2 regions of the Sporolactobacillus terrae genome follow, and region 2 is predicted to be linked to the other one. Evidence: a T-box and tRNA genes for the amino acid it is inferred to sense, from the RefSeq annotation. Region 2 holds a T-box; the other holds one or more tRNA genes.
What was found. The T-box of region 2 lies ahead of ileS (isoleucine--tRNA ligase). A T-box ahead of a tRNA ligase gene usually reads a tRNA of that ligase, here a tRNA-Ile.
Positions count from the first base shown of each region.

Region 1: it encodes a tRNA-Ile, which carries the amino acid that the T-box ahead of ileS (isoleucine--tRNA ligase) is inferred to sense. The anticodon was not compared.

Region 1 covers NZ_CP082837.1:2,346,434-2,350,699, forward strand. Annotated here, with positions in the region: rRNA gene K7399_RS11205 (23S ribosomal RNA) at 1-432, opposite strand, end outside; rRNA gene K7399_RS11210 (16S ribosomal RNA) at 805-2,355, opposite strand; tRNA gene K7399_RS11215 (tRNA-Ile) at 2,583-2,659, opposite strand; tRNA gene K7399_RS11220 (tRNA-Gly) at 2,670-2,743, opposite strand; tRNA gene K7399_RS11225 (tRNA-Pro) at 2,750-2,826, opposite strand; tRNA gene K7399_RS11230 (tRNA-Arg) at 2,836-2,909, opposite strand; tRNA gene K7399_RS11235 (tRNA-Leu) at 2,923-3,008, opposite strand; tRNA gene K7399_RS11240 (tRNA-Leu) at 3,018-3,102, opposite strand; tRNA gene K7399_RS11245 (tRNA-Lys) at 3,108-3,179, opposite strand; tRNA gene K7399_RS11250 (tRNA-Gln) at 3,183-3,257, opposite strand; tRNA gene K7399_RS11255 (tRNA-Asp) at 3,324-3,399, opposite strand; tRNA gene K7399_RS11260 (tRNA-Glu) at 3,419-3,493, opposite strand; tRNA gene K7399_RS11265 (tRNA-Ser) at 3,501-3,592, opposite strand; tRNA gene K7399_RS11270 (tRNA-Asn) at 3,596-3,670, opposite strand; gene K7399_RS11275 (SprT family protein) at 3,845-4,266, opposite strand, start outside.
Region 2 covers NZ_CP082837.1:822,038-826,303, reverse strand. Annotated here, with positions in the region: gene ileS (isoleucine--tRNA ligase) at 1-1,649, opposite strand, end outside; T-box leader at 1,710-1,939, opposite strand; gene K7399_RS03745 (DivIVA domain-containing protein) at 2,009-2,533, opposite strand; gene K7399_RS03740 (YlmH family RNA-binding protein) at 2,570-3,343, opposite strand; gene K7399_RS03735 (YggT family protein) at 3,353-3,616, opposite strand; gene K7399_RS03730 (cell division protein SepF) at 3,636-4,061, opposite strand; gene K7399_RS03725 (YggS family pyridoxal phosphate-dependent enzyme) at 4,077-4,266, opposite strand, start outside.

The DNA of each region.
Region 1 (4,266 bases), 1.5 Mb from region 2:
CTCGTGTCCCGCCGTACTCAGGATCCACTCCGGAGTGTACGTTCCGTCGGCTACAGGGCGTTTGCCTTCTCTGGCCGACCCTTCCAGGTCGTTCGCCTGAAACGTACATTTGTAACTCCATGCGGAGTGTCCTACAACCCCAAAGGGCAAGCCCTTTGGTTTGGGCTGTTTCCCTTTCGCTCGCCACTACTCAGGAAATCGCATTTGCTTTCTCTTCCTCCGGGTACTGAGATGTTTCAGTTCCCCGGGTCTGCCTTACTCTGCCTATGGATTCAGCAGAGCATGCTATCCGTTCAGGATAGCGGGTTCCCCCATTCGGAAATCTTCGGATCAAAGCTTACTTACAGCTCCCCGAAGCGTATCGGCGTTCGTTCCGTCCTTCATCGGCTCCCAGTGCCAAGGCATCCACCGTGCGCTCTTTATAACTTAACCACTGCATGCGCGATGAGCGGCGAATCTCTTCGTCAGCTTGTTCCCTGTGATCCTCATGTAATTAAGGAACTTCTGCTAAAAACGTGTACGTCCTGTACACAACGCAGAAGTCACCACTTCCTGTGGAAGTTACATTCCGGTTCTCGGAAACGACGCTTCCTCGATCTTCTTGCTCCTAGCACATGCCATTTATGATTCGTCGCTTGATCGAAAGATCAATTGAATAATCATTTTGGATGTTTCTTGACTTTGTTGCTTGTTTTCGTTATCCAGTTTTCAAGGTTCATGGCTGCCTTTCGGCTCGCCGGTGAAGGAATGCTTCCTTCAAAACCAAACAAAAGACCAAGCGTTCGCTATTGATCGTTTCCTTAGAAAGGAGGTGATCCAGCCGCACCTTCCGATACGGCTACCTTGTTACGACTTCACCCCAATCATTTGTCCCACCTTCGGCGGCTGGGTCCATAAAGGTTCCCACACCGACTTCGGGTGTTACAAACTCTCGTGGTGTGACGGGCGGTGTGTACAAGGCCCGGGAACGGATTCACCGCGGCATGCTGATCCGCGATTACTAGCAATTCCGGCTTCATGCAGGCGAGTTGCAGCCTGCAATCCGAACTGGGGGCGGCTTTATGGGATTCGCTTGACCTTGCGGTTTCGCTGCCCTTTGTACCGCCCATTGTAGCACGTGTGTAGCCCAGATCATAAGGGGCATGATGATTTGACGTCATCCCCACCTTCCTCCGGTTTGTCACCGGCAGTCACCTTAGAGTGCCCAACTTAATGCTGGCAACTAAGATCAAGGGTTGCGCTCGTTGCGGGACTTAACCCAACATCTCACGACACGAGCTGACGACAACCATGCACCACCTGTCACTCTGTCCCCCGAAGGGGAACGGCCTATCTCTAGACTTGTCAGAGGATGTCAAGACCTGGTAAGGTTCTTCGCGTTGCTTCGAATTAAACCACATGCTCCACTGCTTGTGCGGGCCCCCGTCAATTCCTTTGAGTTTCAACCTTGCGGTCGTACTCCCCAGGCGGAATGCTTAATGTGTTAACTTCAGCACTAAGGGGTTGGACCCCCCTAACACCTAGCATTCATCGTTTACGGCATGGACTACCAGGGTATCTAATCCTGTTTGCTCCCCATGCTTTCGCACCTCAGCGTCAGTAACAGACCAGAGAGCCGCCTTCGCCACTGGTATTCCTCCACATCTCTACGCATTTCACCGCTACACGTGGAATTCTACTCTCCTCTTCTGCACTCAAGCTCCCCAGTTTCCAATGACCTTTTGCGGTTGAGCCGCAAGATTTCACATCAGACTTAAGAAGCCGCCTGCGCGCGCTTTACGCCCAATAATTCCGGACAACGCTTGCCACCTACGTATTACCGCGGCTGCTGGCACGTAGTTAGCCGTGGCTTTCTGGCCGGATACCGTCACAGCACCAGCATTTCCTCTGGCACTCGTTCTTCTCCGGCAACAGAGCTTTACGATCCGAAAACCTTCTTCGCTCACGCGGCGTTGCTCCATCAGACTTTCGTCCATTGTGGAAGATTCCCTACTGCTGCCTCCCGTAGGAGTTTGGGCCGTGTCTCAGTCCCAATGTGGCCGATCACCCTCTCAGGTCGGCTATGCATCGCAGTCTTGGTGGGCCGTTACCCCGCCAACTAACTAATGCACCGCGGGCCCATCTGTAAGTGATGGCCGAAACCATCTTTCAACCTCGCACCATGCGGCGCGAGGGATTATCCGGTATTAGCTCCGGTTTCCCGAAGTTATCCCCGTCTTACAGGCAGGTTGCCCACGTGTTACTCACCCATCCGCCGCTCACGTCCAGGAGCAAGCTCCCTTCTGTGCGCTCGACTTGCATGTATTAGGCACGCCGCCAGCGTTCGTCCTGAGCCAGGATCAAACTCTCCAAAAAGTTTACTGTTTACTTACTATTGTACTTCTTGTCGTACTCCCAAGGAGAGGAACTTCTGCTAAGGGCGTGCACGTCCTGTGCACAACGCAGAAGTCACCACATCCTGTGGAAGCTATGATCCATAGCAAATTGAATTGATTATGGGGTTTAAAACCCTCTATTCACGCTTGGCTTTTGTTCAGTTTTCAAGGAACATTCATATAAATGAATATTAATAATAATAATAATGGTGGGCCTAAGTGGACTCGAACCACCGACCTCACGCTTATCAGGCGTGCGCTCTAACCAGCTGAGCTATAGGCCCATAGATATAATGGAGCGGGTGATGGGAATCGAACCCACGACCAGAGCTTGGAAGGCTCTTGTTTTACCACTAAACTACACCCGCAAAAGATGGTCGGGAAGACAGGATTTGAACCTGCGACCCTCTGGTCCCAAACCAGATGCTCTACCAAGCTGAGCCACTTCCCGATAAATCAATGCGCCCTAGAGAAGTCGAATCCCTAACCTTCTGATCCGTAGTCAGACGCTCTATCCAATTGAGCTAAGGGCGCATATTAAATTAAATGGTGCGGTCGAGAGGACTCGAACCTCCACGAAGTTGCCTCCACTAGCCCCTCAAGCTAGCGCGTCTGCCATTCCGCCACGACCGCATATATAAATGGTGCGGGTGAAGGGACTCGAACCCCCACGTTGGAAAACACTAGATCCTAAATCTAGCGCGTCTGCCAATTCCGCCACACCCGCTAAAATGAGCCACGAAGGATTTGAACCTTCGACCCTCTGATTAAAAGTCAGATGCTCTACCCCTGAGCTAGTGGCTCATGTGGCTGGCCCAGCTGGATTCGAACCAGCGCATGACGGCACCAAAAACCGTTGCCTTACCGCTTGGCTATGGGCCAAAAACAATTATGTATCATAACATAAATCGTTTATAGCTGAATATCAATTACATGTATCATTTATAATGGCGGATCCGATCGGATTTGAACCGACGATCTCCTGCGTGACAGGCAGGCATGTTAACCCCTACACCACGGATCCTCATATATTTTATTTAAAATGGTGACCCGTACGGGATTCGAACCCATGAACCCACCGTGAAAGGGTGGTGTCTTAACCACTTGACGAACGGGCCAAATTAATGGCGGAGAAGGAGGGATTCGAACCCTCGCACGATTTACACCGTCTACTCCCTTAGCAGGGGAGCCCCTTCAGCCAACTTGGGTACTTCTCCATATGGCTCCACAGGTAGGATTCGAACCTACGACCGATCGGTTAACAGCCGATTGCTCTACCACTGAGCTACTGTGGAATAAGTGGTTTTAAAAACAAATGCATAGGCTATTCTACACTGTGATAATTCATTTGTCAACAGTGCTTCGAAAGTTCTTTTAATCGGTCGCTTTCATCAGCATGTCCTCTTGACGACTTAAATAATTTACCACAGAATCAAATACCTAGTCAACCCTTTTTTTAAACTTTTTTATTAATTGATCCGTCGCTTACTTATTAGACGGATGCTGCCCCCACAAGTGCCGCAAACATAACGTTTTGTATCAAGTTTTCTTTTTCTCTTAAAATGGGCGCCGCAAACCGCACACTGGTAATCATAGCGTACGCTTGAACGCGTGCGTGCATGAGGGATTGCTTCGCAGTACCGCGAACCGCCGACCTTTGCAAGCAGCATGCGAAAGTCGGCGTCTCGGTGACGATAGCCCATCCCCAACAAGTGAAGATGGTAGTGGCAGAGTTCATGTTTGATAATCTTAACAAACGATTCAATACCAAAGTGCTGCAACTGACGATTGTTAAATTCCAAGCCGTGCGTAATCAGCAAGTAGCGTCCGCCTGTAGTGCGCAGTCTTGGATTAAAAATAGCGCGATGAAGAAACGGCCGATGAAAACTGT
Region 2 (4,266 bases):
TATAGATCTGCCGGGCGCCGCAGACCTTCGCGAGTTGTCAGAACGCCTTGGTGCGAGGAACCTGAATCGAACCAAACATCCATAATATCCGTTTCTTTCTTGAAGATACCGTTCGGACTATGTTCTGAAGTAAATCCTTCCGGAAGCAAATCTTTGACATCCCATTTAAACCAGACATTCGAACCGTGTTCACGGAACAAGTCCGCCACATGCTGGATGGTTTGATCAGTGATGATCGCTTCTCCGTCTTCTCCATAAAATACCGGAATCGGAACGCCCCAAGCGCGCTGGCGAGAGATGCACCAGTCTTCGCGATCCTTGATCATGTTCGTCATCCGGACATCGCCCCATGACGGGATCCAATGAACTTCATGAATTGCACTGAGAATATCATCTCGGAATGCTTTGATCGAAGCGAACCATTGTTCCGTCGCTCGCCAAATCACCGGCTTTTTTGTTCTCCAGTCATGCGGATAGGAGTGGGTAAACGTGCCGACTTTCAACAATGCGCCGACTTGTTTTAGTTTTTCGATGACCGGTTCGTTGGTTTTCTCATAGAACAGCCCTTCGAAACCAGGCGCTTCATCAGTCATGCAACCGTGATCATCAACCGGGCACAAAATATCCAATCCATACTTTTTGCCGACGTAGAAGTCGTCGGCACCAAAACCAGGTGCGGTGTGCACACATCCGGTACCGGCATCCAATGTGACATGATCGCCAAGAATCATCAGTGATGGGCGATCATAGAACGGGTGTCGGCATACGACGTGTTCCAATGCTTTGCCGTTCACCGTTCGAAGTACTTTTGGCTCATTCCACTCAAAGGTTTTCGTCAATGTCTCCACAAGCTCGGAAGCGACCACAAATTTGCGATCCTCAACTTGAACAACGCTGTATTCAAATTTCGGATTGACAGCAATGGCTAAGTTCGATGGCATCGTCCAAGGCGTTGTTGTCCAGATGATGACTTCCTCATCATTATTTAAAACACCTTTACCATCCGTGACATGAAACGTAACATAGATCGAGTATGATTTAACATCCTTATATTCGATTTCTGCTTCAGCAAGTGCGGATTCAGAAGAAGGCGACCAATAAACCGTTTTCTTATCTTTATAGATATATCCATTTTTCGCCATTTCTCCAAAGACCTTGATCTGTTCCGCTTCAAATGCTTTATGAAGTGTCAGATAAGGATGTTCCCAATCCCCGCGAACACCCAGTCTTTTAAATTGCTTCTTTTGCTGTTCAACTTGACCCAAAGCATATTCTTTACATTTTTCACGAAGATCAGCAACGGACATTTTCTTTCGATCAATACCTTTTTTCGCCAATTGCTGCTCGATTGGAAGTCCATGTGTATCCCAGCCGGGAACATAATAAGTTTGATAACCGCTCATCGATTTGAATCGGTTAATGATGTCCTTGAGTACTTTGTTTTCAGCATGACCAATATGGATATTTCCGTTTGCATACGGAGGGCCATCATGGAGAATAAACGTTGGTTTGCCTTCGTTTACTTTTAATGATTGTTCATAGATATGTTCTTGATCCCATTGTTCTTGCATTTTGGGTTCTTTCATCGGAAGACCGCCGCGCATTTTAAATTTTGTTTTCGGCATCAATAATGTCTTCTTGTAATCCATAGAAATACGCCTCCAGCTTTCTGTTATCTATTTTTTACTATATAAAAAATCCTTCCATCCCAAAGGGACGGAAGGACCGCGGTACCACCCTAATAGCAGAGCAAAGAATAGTCTGCCACTCATGATTATCTTAACGCGAATCAACGTCAAGTACTACTCGATCTCACTCAAGATCGTTCATACCCGAACTCAAGGGTGATCTTCCTTGCTGCCGTCCACACCGGGCTTACACCTTCCCCCGGCTCGCTGAGTGGCCATGCAACAAGTACTCTCCCTCTCACAGATTTATTATCCTTTTCATTCCATGTTGCTCATAAAAAATGGATTTAAGCACAGTATATGCAATTCGTCGTGCTGCGTCAAGCCTGCGTTTGAATCATTCCGCTGCCTTCTGCTTCATTGTTTGCGTCTTCATCGTCTGATTTAATGCTCATGCTTTTCCAATCATCACTTTTCAGCAGTTCTAATTGCGCTTCAATAAGCATCTGGAAGCGTGTTCGGTAGACATTGGCTTCCTTCTTCAATTCCTCAATATTCAGTGTCACTTTACGTGATTTCTCAAGTGCCTCATTGATGATCCGATCAGCATTTTTTTTCGCTTCCATCACGATCAGCTTTGCTTCTTTGTTTGCGTTTTGCTTGACTTCTTCTGCCGTTTCCTGAGCAACGAGAATACTCTTATTCAACGTTGTCTCAATGTTGGAAAAGTGGCTCAGTTTTTCACTTGTATTTTTGACTTCCTGCTCGAGATCCTTCTTTTCACGGATCAGCGCTTCGTAATCCTTGATGATTTGATCAAGAAAATCATTAACTTCATCTTCATCATAGCCGCGAAAACCGCGTGTAAACGTTTTGTTATGAATATCCAAGGGTGTCAATGGCATCCTGGCCACCTCCGTATCAATTTACAAATAATTCGTTTAGTTTAGTCTACCATATTGTAACCGAATTTTGTTCTTCTTTGTCAAACCTCCGCAAGATATAATTTTACTTCGCCCATGTCCCCTGAGCGAGATCACATCGCCCTCACAAATATCAAAATTACGTTTTTCAACAATTTCCCAGTTTACTTTTGCCCAGCCGCGCGCAATCGCTTCGGACGCTTTCGCTCTTGGCAAATGATAGATTTCAGAGAGCAGCGTGTCCAGTCTTAACGAAGATACGGTCCCCTCTGAATAAGTCCAAGCATCGTCGGTATGTAACAAACTTTTTTGGGAAATTGATCGGCATGAAACGCTCATCCTCCCAACGGATGTAAGGTGAAGCATAAAATAGGGTTCCAGTTCTTTAACACAAATAAATTGCGCCTGTCCGTCTCCAATCAAAAGATCGCCGATTTTGTTTCTGGAGATACCCGAACCTAAGAGTGCGCCAAGCAATTCAGGGTGAGCAATTGAGCCAAATTTAGCAGGATAACGAACGTCCAGGTAAGCAAGCTGAAAGGGATCTGTATCCGGTTCAACATAAGGCGGAAGTAACAAAGCACGTGCACGCTCCGCATGTCCATATCCTCCGAAAAAAGACAAATGAACAGCATCGTTTTTGCCAATTAAAGACTTCAATATTGTCTGCTGTCTTGGATCCATAAAGTCGGTTAATCTCGGAATATATCGCTGTGACACCTGGTCGATCAAATCAAGGAAATGATCGATCAGTGCACGTTCTTCGGGACGAAAATGTTCATAAACAGACATAGAACGGCCTCATCCGAAAAGATACGCCAAATAAAAGATTCCGCGCGTTGCAAGCTTTAATATAAGGAACGCAATAATTGGCGACAGGTCAATGACACCGCCGATTGGCGGTATGATGCGCCTAAACGGCTCAAGAAACGGCTCGCATACTCTGGCAAACAATCTGCCGATCGACGAATCCTGAACACTCGGGACCCAAGACATTAAAATGTAAATAATTAAAATCCAAGAATAGATATTAATAACTTGTGCAAGAAAAGCTGCTATGATCAAACGATTCACCTCAATGGTATTAGTGTTCCGGCCAGTTGCTGATCATGCCGGATATATCAACCTGTTCCGGAGCAAAAAGAAATGTATTCTTTCCAATTTTGCGAATCTGTCCATTCAGAGCGAAGGCCGTTCCCCCGATGAAATCCAAGATACGCTGCCCTTGATCTTTACTGGTTCCTTGAAGGTTGCAAATGACCGTTTGTTTGCTTTTCAAGTAAGCAACAATCTCTTCAACCTCTTCAAAACGCTTCGGTTCAACAAGCACGACCTTGGTTTGCTGATGGACGTTCTGTATCGCAACAATTTTTCCGTTTTTTTCCACAGAGCGCTGATTTTGAACCGGTTTTTCCTTTTCTTTATCAACAGTTGCTGCTGCAAAGTCTTCTGAGCTGTCCACGGTTTCCTCAAGATCAAAGAATTGTTTCAATTTCCCTTTCAGACCCATGCTGCTCTTCTCCTTTCATGCGTTTCCCACCAATGCCGTGCCAATTCTGATAAATGTTGCCCCTTCTTCAACAGCGATCTCATAATCATGCGACATACCCATGGACAGTTCCGAACACGGTGCATAACTAATCTTTCGGTCGCGAATCTGATCACGCAGCTCACGCAGTCGACGAAAAACATGGCGGATCACATCGATATCTTCT